Regions from separate parts of the Arthrobacter sp. YAF16 genome, predicted to be linked through region 1. Evidence: predicted binding sites of a transcription regulator. Region 1 holds the regulator's gene; each other region holds the start of a gene.
The links. The regulator HrcA, encoded in region 1, represses chaperone genes, less so after heat shock. The targets are predictions, from matches to a motif close to TTNGCACTCGNNNNNNNCGAGTGCNAA.
Positions count from the first base shown of each region.

Region 2: a site for HrcA is predicted at 968-994, ahead of AB4Y91_RS01245 (Hsp20/alpha crystallin family protein). Genes of this name have one in related genera too.
Region 3: a site for HrcA is predicted at 4,144-4,170, ahead of groL (chaperonin GroEL). Genes of this name have one in related genera too.

Region 1 is NZ_JBFRDC010000001.1:1,523,251-1,529,336, forward strand. It holds gene AB4Y91_RS07095 (DUF4870 domain-containing protein) at 1-289, opposite strand, end outside; gene AB4Y91_RS07100 (DUF3097 domain-containing protein) at 412-1,266, opposite strand; gene hrcA (heat-inducible transcriptional repressor HrcA) at 1,499-2,512, shown strand; gene dnaJ (molecular chaperone DnaJ) at 2,594-3,721, shown strand; gene AB4Y91_RS07115 (16S rRNA (uracil(1498)-N(3))-methyltransferase) at 3,724-4,494, shown strand; gene AB4Y91_RS07120 (GerMN domain-containing protein) at 4,569-5,504, opposite strand; gene AB4Y91_RS07125 (PhoH family protein) at 5,834-6,086, shown strand, end outside.
Region 2 is NZ_JBFRDC010000001.1:257,433-263,518, forward strand. It holds gene AB4Y91_RS01235 (phosphatase PAP2 family protein) at 1-604, shown strand, start outside; gene AB4Y91_RS01240 (MerR family transcriptional regulator) at 634-921, opposite strand; gene AB4Y91_RS01245 (Hsp20/alpha crystallin family protein) at 1,071-1,496, shown strand; gene AB4Y91_RS01250 (DnaJ domain-containing protein) at 1,617-2,036, shown strand; gene AB4Y91_RS01255 (hypothetical protein) at 2,130-2,519, shown strand; gene AB4Y91_RS01260 (glycoside hydrolase family 1 protein) at 2,647-4,200, shown strand; gene AB4Y91_RS01265 (App1 family protein) at 4,197-5,279, opposite strand; gene AB4Y91_RS01270 (DUF72 domain-containing protein) at 5,329-6,086, opposite strand, start outside.
Region 3 is NZ_JBFRDC010000003.1:77,694-83,779, forward strand. It holds gene AB4Y91_RS09565 (siderophore-interacting protein) at 1-390, opposite strand, end outside; gene AB4Y91_RS09570 (uracil-DNA glycosylase) at 417-1,121, opposite strand; gene AB4Y91_RS09575 (DUF3263 domain-containing protein) at 1,306-1,629, shown strand; gene AB4Y91_RS09580 (LytR C-terminal domain-containing protein) at 1,721-2,368, shown strand; gene AB4Y91_RS09585 (cold-shock protein) at 2,542-2,745, shown strand; gene AB4Y91_RS09590 (ABC transporter substrate-binding protein) at 2,832-4,058, shown strand; gene groL (chaperonin GroEL) at 4,356-5,993, shown strand.

The DNA of each region.
Region 1 (6,086 bases):
CCACCGGGACGAAGACCAGCAGATTGGCTACCACCGCAGCGATGGTGGGCGGAAGCGTAAAGTTCAGCGCCTCCTTCGACTCCTGCGCCGTGAACGGGCCGCGGTCCTTGAAGATCAGGTAGATCAGCAGCGCGGGAATGCAACCCAGAATGCCGCCAAAGTGCGCCAGGGTGGCCCATTGCCGGTCCTCGCTTGCCGTCAACGGCAGAGCATTTGCGGGAACGCCATGGTACTGCGACTGGCCATGGCCGGCCTGGTGATCCGTGTGTTCGCGTGCGTCTTCTGCCACGTTTCGTCCTTTGGATTGCGGTGGAGCGTAGGTACCTGTACGAGCCGCGGCCGCAACAAAATGCAGCGGCCGCCCTACCAAGAATACTTGCTCGGACCGCGAACTAAAGCACGGGGAGGCGGCTACGGCACCGTGAGGAAGTCGATGACCTCTTCGACCCGGCCCAGCAGGGAGGGCTCCAGGTCCGCGTAGCTGCGGACCGCGCCGAGGAGTTTCTGCCAGCCCAGGCCGATGTCCTCCTTGGTGCTGTGCGGCCAGCCGAAGGCCGTCAGGATGCCGGTCTTCCAATCCACCCCGCGCGGAATCACCGGCCACCGCTCAATGCCCAGGACGGCAGGGCGGATGGCCTGCCAGACGTCGACGTACGGGTGCCCGACGATCAGCACGTTGCCGGCCGCGCCCGGGGAGGCCATCACCGCGTCGGCGATTCGCGACTCCTTCGAGTCTGGAACAAGGTGGTCCACCAGGACGCCGAGGCGACGGCCGGGGCCGGGCCGGAACTCCTTCACGGCGGCAGCTAGGTCGTCGATGCCGTGCAGCGGCTCGACCACGATGCCCTCGACGCGGAGGTCGTCACCCCAGACTTTCTCGACGAGTTCGGCGTCGTGCTTGCCTTCCACCCAGATCCGGCTGGCCTTCGCGACCTGGGCACGCTGTCCCTCCACCCGGACCGAACCGGAGGCGGTGCGCGCGCCGACTCCGGCACCCGCCGCGGGAACCCGCGGGGCGGGCGGCATCAGCCGGATGGGCTGGCCCTCGAGCAGGAAGCCGAAGCCGAGGCGGAAGGATCGGGACTTGCCGCGCCGGTCCTCGAGGGCCACGACGTGCATGCCGCCGGACTTCTCCACCCGGGTGACGGCGCCCACCCAGCCGGACTGCACGTCCTCCAGCACCATGCCGCGCTCCACCGGGATCTCGGGCAGCTGGGCCTTAGCGGGCGCGGAGAGATCCTGCGGGCCCCAATTCTGGTACGACATCTGCTACACACTGCTTTGCACTCGGGAATTACGGGGGACAGAACGGCGGCGCGGCCTGTGGTGTGCCGGGAAACACCAGTCCCGTGGCCCACGCCCGCAGCGAATCCAATGCTAACAACGGCGCGACTCATATTAGACTGGTTAGCACTTAGGCATGTCGAGTGCTAACCCCGGGTGTTCTTGCACGCGCGGCGGCACCGGCGAACCGATACGGGTCGATTGGAGGTGGAGAGTGAGCGAGCCACGCAAACTCGAAGTGCTGCGCGCCATCGTGGAGGACTACGTCCATTCCCGCGAGCCGGTAGGATCCAAGGCCCTGGTGGAACGGCACCATCTGGGCGTGTCCAGCGCCACGATCCGCAATGACATGGCCGCCCTGGAAGACGAGGGCCTGATCACGGCGCCGCATACCAGCGCCGGCCGGATTCCCACGGACAAGGGCTACCGCCTGTTCGTGGACCAGATTTCGGCCGTCAAACCCCTCTCTCCGGCGGAGCGCCGCGCCATCCAGGCGCTGCTCGAGGGGTCCGATGACCTCGACGACGTGCTGGACCGGACGGTGCGGCTGCTATCGCAGCTGACGAACCAGGTCGCCGTCGTGCAGTACCCGCTGTTGAGCCGGGCCCGCGTCCGGCACATCGAATTCGTGCTCCTGGCGCCGCGCAAGGTACTCACGGTCCTGATCGCGGATACGGGCAAGGTGGAACAGCGGGTGATCGACGTCGGCCAGGACTTCGGTGACGAGGCCCTCGCCGAACTCCGCACCCTGTTCCTGGCCAGGCTCTCCGGCACCCCGTTGAGCTTGCTGCCCCAGTCGCTGCAGGCCGTGGTGGACAGCTGTGCGCCGGTGCGCCGGGGACCCGCCCAGGCTCTGGCCCGCGGGCTTGAATCGCTTGCCGCGAGCAGCCGCGAGGAACGGATGGTCATGGCCGGGACCGCCAACCTGGCCAGGTCCAATGTGGATTTCCCGCTGAGCATCGGACCCGTGCTCGAAGCGCTCGAAGAGCAGGTGGTGATGCTGCGCCTGCTCAGCGACATGGCGGAGGACCCGCGCGGCGTCACGGTAAGCATCGGCCGGGAGAACCCCTACGACGGCCTGTCCGAAGCGTCCGTGGTGGCCACCGGCTACGGCCCGGACGCCACGGCCAAGGTCGGAGTCCTTGGCCCCACCCGGATGGACTATCCCACCACCATGGCCGCCGTCCGTGCGGTGGCCCGCTACCTTTCGCGGATCCTCGGGCCCTGACAGGGCCGGATCCGGAACCGGACTTCTTGCCAACTACAGGCAGTGCCCCACTGGCAGTACAAAAAGGAAGAGATACAGACTTTGAGCAGCCACTATGACGTTCTTGGAGTCTCCCGTGAAGCCACGGGGGAAGAGATCAAGAAGGCCTACCGCAAGCTTGCGCGGACCCTGCACCCGGATGTGAACCCCGGTGATGACGCTTCCGAGCGTTTCAAGGCGGTCACCCATGCCTACGAGGTGCTTTCCGACCCGCAAAAGCGCCGGGTCTACGACACGACGGGCAACGAGAACGGCAACGACAACGGCTTCGGCGGCGGCTACGCCGGCCAGGGCTTCGCCTTCCAGGACATCTTCGAAACCTTCTTCGGCGGCGCCGGCGGCCAGGGCGGCCCCGCATCCCGGGTGCGGCGCGGCCAGGACGCCCTGATCAGCGTCCGGATCGACCTGCGCGACGCCGTCTTCGGGGTCAACAAGAAGCTCGAAGTGGACACCGCCGTCACCTGCCCCACCTGTGAGGGTTCCTGCTGCCGCGAAGGCAGCCACCCGGAGCGCTGCGACATTTGCGGCGGCAGCGGCCAGGTCCAGCGCGCCGTGCGTTCCATCCTCGGCCAAGTCATGACCACTGCCCCCTGCGGCAGCTGCGAGGGCTTCGGCACGGTCATCAAGGATCCCTGCAACGAATGCGCCGGCCAGGGCCGCATCCGCAGTCGCCGCTCGCTTACCGTCAAGGTTCCCGCCGGCGTCGCTACCGGCACCCGCATCCAGCTCTCCGGCCAGGGTGAGGCCGGTCCTGCCGGCGGCCCGTCCGGTGACCTGTACGTCGAGATCCGGGTCAACAACGACCCCACCTACGTGCGCGAAGGCGACGACCTGCACGCTAGCCTGAACATCCCGATGACGGCGGCCGCGCTCGGCACAGAGCTGACCCTTGAGACCTTTGACGGTCAACAGGAAATCGACGTCAAGGCCGGCACCCAGTCCGGCGAGGTCATCACGCTGCGTGGCCTGGGCGTCACGCACCTGCGCGGCTACGGCCGCGGAGACCTTAAGGTCCACCTGCAGGTGGATACCCCCGCGAAGCTCGACGCCGCCCAGGAAGACCTGCTGCGCCAGCTCGCCAAACTCCGCGGCGAGCAGTTCACCGAAGGGAAGCTTGCCGCCAGCGGCGGTGTCTTCGCGAAGCTGCGGGACCGGCTCGGTAACCTGTAGCAGTGAGCAACCCGGTCTTCTTCACCCCCGCAGGCACCCTGGACCAGCTGGTCCCCCGCGCGACGTTCGTCCTCGAAGGCGCCGAGGCGCGCCACGCGGTGACGGTCAAGCGCCTGGCCGTGGGGGAGCCGGTGGACATCGCCGACGGCGCCGGCAAGCGGATCACCGGCACCGTGACGGCCGCCGCGCCGCAGGAGCTGACGGTGGAGTGCGGCGAGGTCGTGACCGAGCCAAGGCCTGACGTTCGGCTGGTGCTGGTGCAGGCCCTGGCCAAGGGCGACCGCGACGAGCTGGCGGCTGAGACCGCGACCGAATTGGGGATTGACGCCGTCGTGCCTTGGCAGGCCGAACGCTCGATCGTCCGCTGGAAACCCGAACGCGCGGCGAAGGCGCACGCCAAATGGCAGTCCGTGGTGACGGCAGCCGCGAAGCAGGCACGCCGCGCCTGGATTCCGGAGGTCCGCGCCGCGGTGGACGGCAACGGCCTGCAGGCGGCCGTAGCCGCCGCGGACCTGGCCGTGATCCTGCACGAGGACGCGGTTCGGCCCCTGCGGCAGGTGCTGGAGGCCTGGCACCAGCAGGCCGGCGACGGCGGTGTGGCCCGCGAGGTGCTCCTGATTGTGGGCCCCGAGGGCGGCATCAGCCCCCGCGAGGTCACCCGGCTGTGCGATGCGGGAGCCGTCACCGCCCTGCTGGGCCACCACGTGCTGCGTTCTTCCACCGCCGGCCCCGCCGCCACGGTGCTGGCCAGCGACGTCCTGGGACGTTGGTAGGGGCAAGCAGTAATAGGACAGGCCAGACGCCGCGCCCGTGCGGGTCCGCCGGGTGCCTGCCTTAGCGGAATGCCTTAGCGGACAGTGAACCCGCGGGTATCTACGTTCAGGTCCTGGACCTTGCTGGCGGGATCGACCTGCGACACGCGGACCTCATACTCACCGGGACCGAGGTTCAACGAGAGGTTGAACAGGCCGGGCTTCGAGGCATCGGCGGAGGCCGTGATGTTGCCGTCCAGATAGGGCGTCTTGCTGGCGCCGTCGACCCGCAGGATCTCCCAGCGCAGCTTGCCGCCCGGGACCGTGCTCCGGCCGGAAATCTTGACCGCGCCGTCCGCCACCTCGGTGCCCTCCTGCGGATCGATGATCCACACGGGCGCCACCATTCCGGCGCTGCGCGAGGTCGGTGAACCGAGCCGGACCCGGTTGAAGGCGACGTAGTCGGTGTGCCCGTCGACGAGGATGACGACCTGGATCTGCTGCCCGGTATCGGTCAGCCCGGCGCTGGCACCGGCGGCCGTGGCCGTGTAAACGAGCTGCTGGATCGCGCGTTCGGCCATGTCGGCGTCGACGTTGCTGTTGAACGCATCGGCGGACACGTCCACCGTGATCACGTTCTTTCCGGAAATCGAGGTGGCGAGGAGCCTGGGGTTCTGCCACGGGGTGAAGAAATCAGGGTCCAGCGGCTTCTGCGACATCATCACCCGCAGCGCCCGGGTGATCGGATTGTCCTCTTCGGACACGTCCCGGAACTCGCGGTACAAAAAGACGTTGTTGTTGCTGCGCCCGATCCAGTAGACCGGAGCCTTGTTGGAGGCCTGGGTGGATTCCAGCGGTGCGCTGGTGGTGGCGACGCCGGCGGCCGGGCCGGGGACCGTGTGGGAGGGCGTGTCGGAGTTCGTGATGCCCGGCTGGGGCGTGGCCACGCAGCCGGACAGCGCCAGGGCAGCGGGCAGCACAAGGTGCAGCAAGCCGCGGCGCGTACGCCGCCCTGCTGCTGTCTTGTTCACTCCACGCTGGCTGATTGCCCCTGTCCCTTCGCTGTGTTGCTCGCTCCGCGGGCCCGGCAGGGCCGAATCCAGCATTGCACAAGGCGCCTGCGCTCCAGTGGGGATTCCGCGCTGTCCGGCGAACTGCAACGGGAACGATATGAGGACGATATGAAGTTGATACCTAATGTCGCGGCAGCTGCCCTCCGCGCCGGCACCGGGCCGCGCTGGCGTAAGATGGAAGGACCCGCTGAAACCCGGCGCGGACGGCCCGGAACGCCGTCGGCCGGCGCCGAGGCGGCGAGACCATTTCCGAACTGGAGGGGACCAGAGGCCCACGGGCCAACACCATGACTGAAGCAGCCAACGGCAAGGCCCGGATCAGCGCGAACGAGCGCACCGCAGGGGAATTTCCCCACTCCCTCCCAGGTCTGCGGACGGAGGTGGTCCTGTTCGACAATTCCGACCAGATGGTGCAGTCCCTGGGGAGCCATGACGAAGCCCTGCGCTTTATCGAAACCCAGTTCCCCAGCGTCGACTTCCATGTCCGCGGGAACGAGCTCTCCATCAGCGGCCCTGCCGCCGACGTGCCAAGGATTATGC
Region 2 (6,086 bases), 1.3 Mb from region 1:
CGGCGGTATCACCGCCGTTGACGAGCCGGTGCGCTCCGGGCTCGTGGCCCTGCGCGGGGAGCCGGCCACGACCATCATGATCATCCTGGCCATTGTCTTCGGACCCATCGGCCTGCCGATCATCATCCTGGTGTTCACGGTGGCGTGGGGGCTGCTGGCCAAGCACGCCTGGCGGCCGATGGTGCTGGCCGGTGGCATGCTGACCGGGGTCATCCTGGCCCAGATCATCGGCCGGTCGGTCGGCCGGCAGCGCCCGCCGGTGGACCTTATGCTCTTCGGGGCTGACTCCACGTTCTCGTTCCCGTCAGGCCACGTCTTGGGCGCCTGTGACTTCCTGCTGATCACCACGTTCCTGATCTTTTCCCGCCGCAAGAACCCGAAAGCCGCCGTCGCGGGCTTCGCCGTAGCCGGCATCGGGATCTTCTTCGCCGCGCTCAGCCGGCTGTACCTCGGCTACCACTGGACCACCGATGCCCTTGCCTCGCTGTCCATCTCGTTCGTGATCCTGGGCGCCGTGATCCTGCTGGACACCTGGCGGACCGCCAGGATCCCGGGCGAGCGGATCACCGGTGAACTCTCCAAGCAGGAGACCGGCGCGGAGTAGGCGCCGGCGAAGACGGGGCGCGCTGCCGGTCAGCGCGCCCCGCGTCGTTTAAGCTCCGCACGGAGCTTGGCATTAGCCGTTTCCAGTTCCAGCACCTTGGCGACGCCGGCGAGGTTCAGCCCCTCGTCCAGCAGCTCACTGATCCGCCGCAGCACCACCAGATCCGTCTCGCTGTACTGCCGCGTTCCGCCCGCCGTGCGGTCCGGGGTCAGGAGTCCCCTGCGCTCGTAAAGCCGGATGTTCTGCGGCCCGGTCCCGACCAGCTGAGCCACCACGGAGATCGCGTACACCCCGACGTCCGCTTCACGTTCCGCCATGGCTCACGTCCCTTCGTGTGGTCGAAAAATTTCCTGTTGCATCAGTTTGGCACTGGTGCTATAAAAAATCTATATCCACCACCACAGATAACCGAGTGGGCTGGATAGGCAGGAAGATTCAAGACTCTCGTATGAAGGAGTGGGAAATGATGTTGATGCGTACGGACCCGTTCCGTGAATTGGACCGGCTGACCCAGCAAGTCTTCGGAACGGCGGCGCGGCCCGCCGCCATGCCGATGGACGCGTGGCAGGAGGACGGCGAATTCGTCGTCGCGTTCGATCTTCCCGGCGTCAATGTTGACTCGGTGGATCTCGACATCGAGCGCAACGTCCTGACCGTCAGGGCCGAACGGCGCGACCCGACGCAGCCCAACGTTGAATTGATCGCCTCGGAACGGCCGCGCGGAGTATTCAGCCGCCAGCTGATCCTGGGCGACACGCTGGACACCGACAAGGTCAAGGCGAGCTACGCCGACGGCGTCCTGACGCTCCGGATTCCGGTGTTGGAGCAGGCCAAGCCGCGGAAGATTGAAATCACGCACACGCAGGACAAGATGCAGGAGATCGGGAAGTAACAGCGCCGGCGGCGGACGCTTCGGACCGCTGGCGGTGCGGGGATCCGGCCGGCCGGAACGTGCGGCCGGATCCCCGCCTGATCGGCCCGAGCCCCGTCCGGCCAGCCAGGAGGTGAGCCGATGAACCGCGACCCGCGCGGCTTCTACGCCGCGTTGCACGTCGCGCCGGATGCGTCTCCGGCCGAGATCCAGCGCTCCTTCCGCGCGCTGATGCGCCGCCGCCATCCCGACGTCGAAGCGGCCGCCGGTGCGGCGTCCGGAGGCGGCCCGGATGCCCGGCCCGGCGCCGGGTCTGACGGCGGGGAGGAGGCGCGCCGCATCCTTGAGTCGTTCTCGGTGCTGCGGAATCCTGACGCGCGGGCCGCCTATGACGCCGCCGGTTCCGCGGCCCGGCCGGCCCGCCCGGCCCGCGTGGCAGACACCGGGGGCACCGCCGCCGGCCGCACCGCCGTCGGCCGGGACATTCCGGTGCGGCACCACCGAGGCGGGCAGCCGGTGCTGCGCGTGACCCCGGTGCGGTGGGAGCGGGGGCCGGAGTGACGCGGGAACCAGGGGCGGTGCCGCGTGCCGCACCAGGCAGGAAGCACCAGGCAGGAAGCAGCAGGCAGGAATACAAGAAAATGGAGGATAGCCATGAGCGCATGGCGGCGTTACGATTCGCACCTGATGCCCGCGTTCCACGAGCGGTTCGAGGAGAGGTGGGGCGAAGGAACCGCGCCCTTCCTTGACCCGGAGGCCCACGAACTGCCCCTTCCGCGCGCACAGTGGATCAATGTGGACACCGGCGCCGCGCTGGCGGTGGTGCCCATCTGGGCCGCCGAGGACAGCCAGCACCGCTCCTTCGGGGTGTTCTATCTACCGCCCGCCGGGGACATCTGGGTGCTCCGGCCCGGGTTTACCGGCTACCTTGAGCCCGCGGCGGACGAGGCGGAGCAACTCCTGAGCCTGCGGAATGACGCGTTCAAGAAGGCCGTCGCCCATGCCAAGGAGTTCCTCTTCGGGCCGGAGGAGTCCACCTACTAGGGCGCCGGGCTCAGGGGGCGGAGGCGCCGGACACACCGGCGGAGGTGCCGGCGCCGGTTGTGGCGTGGGCGCCCGCCGGGGCCTAAAATCAATCAACCACCAGCGCAACTGCATAGGGGATCCGCCAATGAATGCTTCCGCCCACGATCTGGCCGCTCTGCTGCCGGCCGATTTCACCATGGGCGTGGCGACCGCCGCCTTCCAGATCGAGGGGGCGCTGGACGAGGACGGGCGCGGACCTTCGGGATGGGATGTCTTTGCGGCTACCCCGGGCTCGATCGTCAATGATCACAGCCCCGCCATGGCCTGCGACCATTACCACCGGATGCCCGAAGATGTGGCGCTGATGAAGGAGCTGGGGATCGATTCCTACCGGTTCTCGCTGTCCTGGCCCCGCATCCAGCCCGGCGGCAGCGGTCCGGTGAATCCCAAGGGCCTGGACTTCTATGACCGCCTGATCGACCTGCTGCTGGCCAACGGGATCTCGCCGATGGCCACCCTGTACCACTGGGACACGCCGCTGGAGCTGGACGAGGCCGGCGGCTGGATGAACCGGGACACCGCCTACCGGCTGGGGGAATTCGCCGCCATCGCCGCCGCGGCCTACGGGGACCGGGTGGCCCGCTGGGTGACCATCAACGAACCGGCCACGGTGAGTGCCAACGGCTACATGCTGGGCGTGCACTCCCCGGGCGAAGCGCACATGCTCAAGGCGCTGCCGAGCGTCCACCACCAGCTGCTGGGCCACGGGCTCGCGATGCAGGCGCTGCGGGCGGCGAAGGTGCCCGGTGAAATCGGCCTCACCAATGTCTATTCACCGATGGTCCCGGCCTCGGCCAACCCGCTGGACAAGGTCAGCGCCGGGCTGATGGACATGGCCCAGAACCGCCTGTACGCGGACCCGGTGCTGCTGGGCAAGTATCCGGACGCCATCAGGGCCGCCACTTTCTTCTCCTCCTTCAGCCCGTCCAGCGAGGACATGGAACTGATTTCGCAGCCGCTGGACTTCTACGGGCTGAACTACTACATGCCCACCCGGGTGGCGGCCGGACCCGGCGAGGGCACCGTGCCCCAGGGCATGGCCGAGGCCATGGGCAATGACCTCAACGGCGGCGGGTCCGGAACCCCGTTCCACATCGAGAGCTTCCCGGACACCGAGATCACCGCCTACGGCTGGCCGATCAAGCCCGACTACATGGCCGTGGCGCTCGCGGAAATGGCCGAACGCTACCCGGAACTGCCGCCGGTCTACATCACCGAGGGCGGCGCAAGTTTCGAGGATCTGGAGATCCACGACGCCGAAGGCCGCCTCATCGTCCCGGATGAGCGCCGCGTGCGGTACCTTGCCGAGCACATCGGGGCGGCCATCGAGGCGACCTCACCCGGCGGCTCCGCAGAGTCGATCGAGCTGCGCGGCTACTACGTGTGGTCGCTGCTGGACAACTTTGAATGGTCCGCCGGCTACAAGCAGCAGTTCGGCCTGCTGCACGTGGACCGTGACACCATGATCCGCACGCCGAAGGCCTCCTACTACTGGATCCGGGAGCTCATGGCGGCCCGGAAGAGGGACGCCGGGGCAGCTGCGATGGTCGCGGGCGACGGCGGCACGGCGGACAGCGCCACCGCCGACGTCGAAACCCCCGAAGCAGGAACCGCGGCCGAAGCCCCGGCGGCCGGCTAGAGGATCTCCAGCTCCTGCAGGCGCTTGGCCATGCCGGCGCCGTCGGGCGAGTAGACCCACGGGACGCTGGAGCCCGTGTGGTCGCCGGTCTCGGAATGTCCGCCCGCCAGCACGGCCTCGCCGGTGGAGAGCTGGCGGATGCCGATCGCGGCGACCCGGTCTCCGTGCTCCCGGGCGAACTGCGAATAGATGGCCTCGTCGTGCTGGCCGTTGTCGCCGAAGAGGAGCCAGCGCATGTTGGGGAACTCCTTGGCCAGCAGTTCCAGGTTCCGGCGCTTGTGTTCCTGGCCGCTGCGGAACCAGCGGTCGTGGGTGAGGCCCCAGTCGGTCAGCAGCAGGGTTCCGGAGGGGTACATGTTGCGCGTGATGAAGCGGGCCAGCGTCGGGGCGGCGTTCCAAGGGCCGGTGGACAGGTAGATCACCGGCGCCTCGGGGTGTTCCACCAGCAGCCGGTCCATCAGGACGGCCATGCCCGGGGTCGCCATCCGGGCCCGTTCGTTGAGCACAAAGGTGTTCCACAGGGCCAGGAACGGCCGGGGGAGTGCCGTGACCATGATCGTGTCGTCAATGTCCGAGACGATGCCAAGGGTGGTGTCCGGGGAGATGACATAGATCATCGCCTCCGCAGGCTCGGTCCCTTCGGCCCGCAGCACGGCGCGGTGCCAGCCGGGCGTAAGTGAAACCGGGACCACGGTGTCCACGATGCCACCGCGGTCGGCATGCACCCGGGTGGTGATGCCGCCGATCTCGATCTCCACCTCAATGAACTGGATCGGGACAGACGTAAACGCGCGCCAGCCGCGGACATTCTGGTTGCCGTTCTGCGCCGCCTGCTCCGCCCGGCTGCCGGGTGTGGGCTTGCTCGTGAGCAGGACGCGGCCCAGTACCCGGACCCACTCGGTGGAGCCGTAGCCCTGGTAGGCGATGGTTTGCGGGCTGAACTTCCAGCGCCTGGCTGCCTTCAGGCGGAGGTGGTTGACCGAGTCCGAGACCCAGTGGGCCAGCCGGAAGGCCTGGCTGCCCGAGACTTTCCTGTCCGGCTGCGGTTGCTGCGCTGGTTCCTGCGAGGCCAATTCCATAACTCCACTCTCCCACAGCGGCGCGTCCTGCCGGCGATTGGTCCGCCGGTCAGGCGTCGCCCAGCAGTTCACGCAGCCTGGTGGCGTTGCGCACGGCGTTGCCGCCGCCGTCGTTGTTGAAATAGGCGTAGACGTCCTTGCCCGACGCCAGCCACTCGCGGGTCCGTTCCGCCCACCAGCCAAGTTCCTGGTCGGAGTAGGAGCCGGCGTAGAGGTGGTCCCGGTCGGGCCCGTGCAGCCGGACGTAGACGAACCCGGCGGTAGCACGCAGGATGCACGGCAGCTGCGCGCCGCTCATGACGCAGTAGGCAGCGCCGTGCCGTTCGAGCAGCTCATAGACCGCCGGGTGGTCCCAGCTGGGGTGGCGGAACTCCACGCTCACGCGGATCCACTCCGGCAGGGCGGCCAGGAAGTAGCCCAGACGGGCGTCGTCGCGCGCGAAATCCGGCGGCAGCTGGACCAGCAGCACGGCCCGCTTGTCACCGAGTTCGTGCCAGCAGCGGGTGATCCGCTCCGCCCAGACCTCCGGGCCGTAGAGTTTCTTGCCGTGGGTCAGGCCCCGCGGCGCCTTGACGGACATGGTGAAGCCCTCCGGCAGGCGGCGCTGCCACCCGGCGAAGGAGCTCTCCCGCGGCCAGCGGTAGAAACTCGCATTCAGCTCCACCGTGGTGAAGCGCGATGCGTAATGGGCCAGCCGGTCCCGTGCCGGCAGCCCGGGCGGATAGAGCACGTTCTCCCAGTGGTCGTAGCTCCAGCCGCTGGTTCCGATGTGCGCCACGCCGTGGCGGTGTACCCCGTAGTCCTGTT
Region 3 (6,086 bases), on a different contig from region 1:
GAAGACAAGGCTGTCCCCGGCCTGTGCGGAGGCGGCCCACGGCCCGGCCAGGCCCTCATCGCCGTGGATGACGAAGTCGATCGCCAGCTCGCCCGCCGCCTCGTCGACCCAACGGACGGTGTAGGTCCGGGTGTGCGGCCACTCTTCCCGCGGGTGGGACTCCCGGATGGCCCAGAGATCCAGCGGCTGCGGATAGTCGACCCCCGGCTGCGGGAACGCGATCTTGACGTACCGGTCCACGTAGCCGTTGTTGACGAAGGCAGCGAAACCCGGGCCGCCGGCGACGATCCGGACCATGTGCGGCGAGAGCTGCTCGCGGCGCAGGACCGTGAGGTTGGTCTGCGGCCGGGAGTTCCGGTTGGCGGTGGTTGTGGCGGGGACGGAAGTCATGGAGCTAAGCCTAGCCAAGAACCGGGTCAGGGCAGCGGCGGCAGTTCCCAGTCCACGGTGCCGTCACCCTGGGCGGTGAGCAGGTCATTGGCGCGGCTGAAGGGGCGTGAGCCGAAGAACCCGCGCGAGGCCGAGAGCGGGCTGGGGTGGGCGCTGGCGATCACGGCGGCCGAGCCCAGCAGTGGCCGCACGCCCTCCGCGTCCTTGCCCCAGAGGACCACCACGAGCGGCGCGGGGCTGCCGTCGTCTCGGCGCCGCTGCGCGACGGCCCTGATGGCGGCCGCCGTGACGGCCTCCCAGCCCTTGTTCCGGTGCGAACCGGCTGCTCCGGCCCGGACGCTTAGGACTCGGTTGAGCAGCAGCACCCCCTGCTCCGCCCACCGGCTGAGATCACCGTGGACGCGGGGCGGCAGCCCGAGGTCGGCGTCGAGCTCCTTGTAGATATTGGCGAGACTGCGCGGGATCGGCCGGGTGCCGCCATCCACCGCGAAGGACAGCCCGACGGCGTGACCCGGTGTGGGGTAGGGGTCCTGGCCCACAATCAGAACCCGCACGCCGGAGAGCGGCTGCCGGAAGGCCCGGAGGATGTTCGACGGCGCCGGCAGCACCTCATGGCCGTCGGCCGTCTCGGCGGCGAGGAACGCGAGGACCGACCGCAGCTGTCCCTCGACCGGTGCCAGCGCCGCGGCCCAGTCCGGCGCCACCAGCCCGTCCAAGGGGAGGTGCGCCATCGCCGCGAGGTCCACCGCCTCTGCGGCGGGGTCAAGTTCGAAGAGCGCGTCGGGATTAGATGAATCAGGCACGGCTTCATTCTCGCAGGAGCCCGGGCAGCCGGCCGGGCCGGCTAAATGACAAGCCTGTTATTCGGCCGTAACATGTGGGGGAGACCTATCGGAACGAGCCAGGGAGTGTGCAGTGGCCGAAGCAGCACCCGAGTACCTGTCGGCGGATGACGCCGACGCCGTGCTGGCGGCAGTCTCCGAAGACTCGCCGTTGAGCAGCCGGGAGCAGCAGATGCTTGCCTTGGAGCGGCAGTGGTGGAAGTACGCCGGCGCCAAGGAACAAGCCATCCGGGAACTCTTTGACCTCTCCGCCACGCACTACTACCAGATCCTCAACGCCCTGATCGACACCGAGGCGGCGCTGGCCCACGATCCCATGCTGGTGAAGAGATTGCGTAGACTACGTACGTCACGACAACGTGCCCGCACTGCACGCCGTTTGGGCTCGGACGCTTAAGAGCACGTGAGGTCCGGCCGGAAGCGCGGAATTTCGCGCGGATTCCGGCGTCGGGCCATCAGCCAGAAATCAGCAAGGACGTCGTTTTACCATGACCAAGTACGCACGGGATGAATTTGATCGGGTCCCGGAGGCCTCCACGCGCCAGGGTGTCCACCGGACGGTCGCCGCTCCCGGTGCCCGCCGGCTGGGCCCCGTCCTCGCCACCGGCGCCGCGGCCCTGGTAGTCGGCCTCGTCGCCTTCCTTCTGCTGCCCAAACTGGGCTTTGGTCCCGCCGGTGGCTCGGCCATGACCGCGGACCAGGCCAGCAACAACGCCGCGGCGTCGCAGGCACCCACAACGTCCGCCGGCTCGAAGCCGTCCCCCAGCAGCCAGCCGACCGGGAGCCTCGCCCCCGCGGGCTCCAAGCCCTCCGCTTCTGCAACGCCGAGCGCCGCCGCGGACCAGTCCGGGGACCAGAAGCTTGACAAGACCCAGCCCGTGGCGATCTACAACGGCACCACGACGCCGGGCTTGGCCGGTCGCGTCGGCTCCAGGATCTCCGCCGCCGGATGGGTCCAGGGCCCGCTCGGCAACTGGGGCGGCGCCCCCCAGCAGACCTCGGTCGTCTTCTACAACGGCCCGGCGCAGAAGGCCAACGCCGCAGAGTTGGGTTCCCTCCTCGGGATTGGCACCCTGGTGGATTCGGCGGAATTCCAGATGCCGCTGGTCATCGTCCTCGGCCCCGGTTTCAATTAGCCCCAGGCTGGCCGCCGGCTTCGGTTACGCCTGAATAACTATTCCCGGCCGGGCCGGGACCCTGCCCGGGCACCGGTGGAAGGCTGTGGGTAGAGTGTCTGCGGACTTCATTTCGCATAACGCGGCGCACATTGGGGTGGGCCGTTCGCAAGCTAGCTGAAAGTGTGGAGAACATGGCACTGGGGACCGTCAAGTGGTTCAACGCCGAAAAGGGCTACGGGTTCATCACCGTCGACAGCTCCGGGGCCGACGTCTTCGTGCACTGGTCCGCGATCGCGGGCGAAGGCTACCGTGCTTTGGCTGAAGGCCAGCGGGTGGAACTGGAAGTCGGCGAGGGCGAAAAGGGCCCGCAGGCCGAAAGCGTCCGGCCCGCCTAGTGGCAGTCTCCGCTGCGGCAGCTGCCCCGAAGAGCGATGGCCGCCGGCGCAAGCTCCGGCGGTTCAGCCGTGCAGCGGCCGCCGGCGTGGCCGCAGCCGTGGCGCTGGCCGCCTGCGCCGGTCCCACCGGCAATGCCCGGGTGGATGCCGCGGAGGCGAGCGGCGACGGAACGCTGCGGATCGGCCTGATCCTGGACAACACCGGCCGGCAGGACTTCCTCAATCCGCCCCAACTGGCGGCGGCGAAGCTGGCGGTCAAGGAAATCAACGCGGCGGGCGGCCACAAGGGCAAGCCCGTGGAACTGCTGCCGGAGTCCATCGGTACGGACACCGCGGCCCAGGCCAAGGACCTGGTGGCGGCCAAGGCCGACGTCGTGATCGGGCCCACCGACTCCAGCCGCGCCGCCGGCGCCATCGACGTCCTCTCCCGCGCCAAAGTCGCCCTCATTTCACCGGCCAACACCGCACCGGGGCTCAGCTCGTACAAGAGCGGCGGCTACTACTTCCGGACCGCGGCCGCCGACATCGCGCAGGCCTCGGTCCTGGTCAAGCTCGCCCAGGACGGCGGCGCCAAGACCCTTGCCGTGGTGCACGAGGAAGGCGACTACGGCAAGGACGTCTCCGTGGCCGTCTCGGCGGCCGCGAAGGCCGCGGGCCTGGGCACCTCCGTCGACGCTGAATTCAAGGCCGGTCAGGCGCAACAGGCGGCCGCGGCGGCCAAGGCTGCCTCGCCGGACGCCGTCGTGCTGGTGGCCCGGGACGGTGCCCAGGGCGCCATTGCCGAGCTCAACAACGCGGGACTGTCCGGAAAGAAGCTCATCCTCAGCGACGGGGCCGTAAACCAGTACGGCGACGGCCTTGGCTCCAAGGCGCTGGACGGCGCCCGCGGGGTCCTGCCGGGCACGTTCCCCTCCGCGCACTTCCAGGCGGAACTCGTGGCCGTCGACCCGGGCCTGAAGGACATGGCGTTTGCCGCCGAGACGTACGACGCCGTCAACCTCGCCGCCCTCGCCGCCGCCGCGGCGGAGGACGACGCGGGGACCTCCATCGCCTCGAAGCTGGTCGCAGTGTCCGGCGGAACGGCTGCCGGCACCGGGGCCCCGTCCGGGGAAGCCGCGGCCTGCAAGTCCTACCAGGAATGCGTGGCCGCGCTCCGCGCCGGCAAGCGCCCCGACTACGACGGCGCCTCCGGCCCGATCAACTTCGACAGCAACGGCGACGTCACCGCCGCCGCCTACATGGTCTACAGCTATGGCCCGGACAACAACGCCGAGATGACCGGCAGCGAAACCGCCCGCAGCGCCGGCTCCTGATCGCTCCTAGCGAAGAGCGCCCGGCGGGGCGCACCCTGACCTCACCACTGCTTGCACTCTCCCCGGGGGAGTGCTAATTATGGAGTTAGCACTCCCGCGTATTGACTGCTAACTCGACGCCCCGGTTCGCCCGGTCGCGTGGAGGCGGCGGACGGGCCGGGAGCGAGAGAAATACCTGGCTGGGGTGAGATCCCCGGCCCGGCGGCGTACAGAGGCTGCCGGGTTGGAATCGTCCGTCGCGGGCACCGCAGCGCAAGGTTCATTCTTAACGACTGTCCCGAAAGGACTACTGCCGTTATGGCCAAGATCATTGCATTTGATGAAGAGGCACGCCGCGGTCTTGAGCGGGGCCTGAACATCCTCGCCGACGCCGTCAAGGTCACCCTCGGCCCGCGTGGACGCAACGTCGTCCTCGAAAAGAAGTGGGGCGCCCCCACGATCACCAACGATGGTGTTTCCATCGCCAAGGAGATCGAGCTGGACGACCCTTACGAGAAGATCGGCGCCGAGCTGGTCAAGGAAGTTGCCAAGAAGACTGACGACGTCGCCGGTGACGGTACCACCACGGCAACCGTGCTGGCCCAGGCCCTCGTCAAGGAAGGCCTGCGCAACGTCGCGGCCGGCGCTGACCCGCTGTCCCTCAAGCGCGGCATCGAGAAGGCTGTTGAAGCGGTCACCCGCGAGCTCCTGGCTTCTGCCAAGGAAATCGAAACCAAGGAAGAGATCGCCGCCACCGCGTCCATCTCCGCAGGTGACAACGAAATTGGCGCCCTGATTGCCGAAGCCCTGGACAAGGTCGGCAAGGAAGGCGTCATCACCGTCGAGGAGTCGAACACCTTCGGCCTCGAGCTGGAGCTCACCGAGGGCATGCGTTTCGACAAGGGCTACATCTCGGCCTACTTCGTCACCGACGCCGAGCGTCAGGAAACGGTCCTCGAGGATCCGTACATCCTGATCGTCAACTCCAAGATCTCCAACGTCAAGGAACTGGTTGCAGTCCTCGAAAAGGTCATGCAGTCCAACAAGCCGCTGCTGATCATCGCCGAGGACATCGAGGGCGAGGCCCTGGCCACCCTGATCGTGAACAAGATCCGCGGCACCTTCAAGTCCGTCGCCGTCAAGGCTCCGGGCTTCGGTGACCGCCGCAAGGCACAGCTGGCCGACATCGCCATCCTCACCGGCGGCCAGGTCATCTCCGAGGAAGTCGGCCTCAAGCTTGAGACCGCCGGCCTCGAACTGCTGGGCAAGGCACGCAAGGTTGTTGTCACCAAGGACGAGACCACCATCGTCGAAGGTGCCGGCGACGCCGACCAGATCGCCGGCCGTGTGTCCCAGATCCGCGCCGAGATCGAGAACTCCGATTCCGACTACGACCGCGAGAAGCTGCAGGAACGCCTGGCCAAGCTGGCCGGCGGCGTTGCAGTCATCAAGGCCGGTGCCGCAACCGAGGTTGAGCTCAAGGAACGCAAGCACCGCATCGAGGACGCTGTCCGCAACGCCAAGGCTGCTGTCGAAGAGGGCATCGTCGCCGGCGGTGGCGTGGCCCTGATCCAGGCCGGCGCCAAGGCGTTCGCCAACCTGCAGCTCGAAGGTGACGAGGCAACCGGCGCGAACATCGTGCGCGTAGCCATCGACGCCCCGCTGAAGCAGATCGCCTTCAACGCCGGCCTCGAGCCCGGCGTTGTGGTGGACAAGGTCCGCGGCCTGCCCGCGGGCCACGGCCTGAACGCAGCAACCGGCGAGTACGTCGACCTGCTCGCTGCCGGCATCAACGACCCGGTCAAGGTCACCCGCTCGGCCCTGCAGAACGCGGCTTCCATCGCCGGCCTGTTCCTCACCACCGAGGCCGTTGTGGCCGACAAGCCGGAGAAGAACTCCCCGGCCATGGGCGGCGGCGACGACATGGGCGGCATGGGCGGCATGGGCGGTTTCTAACCACCCGGCTTCCAAGCCCTGAACGCCTGAACTGACGGTTCTCCGTCAGCGACGGCACGTTCGACGACGGCGGTCCCACCACTGGTGGGGCCG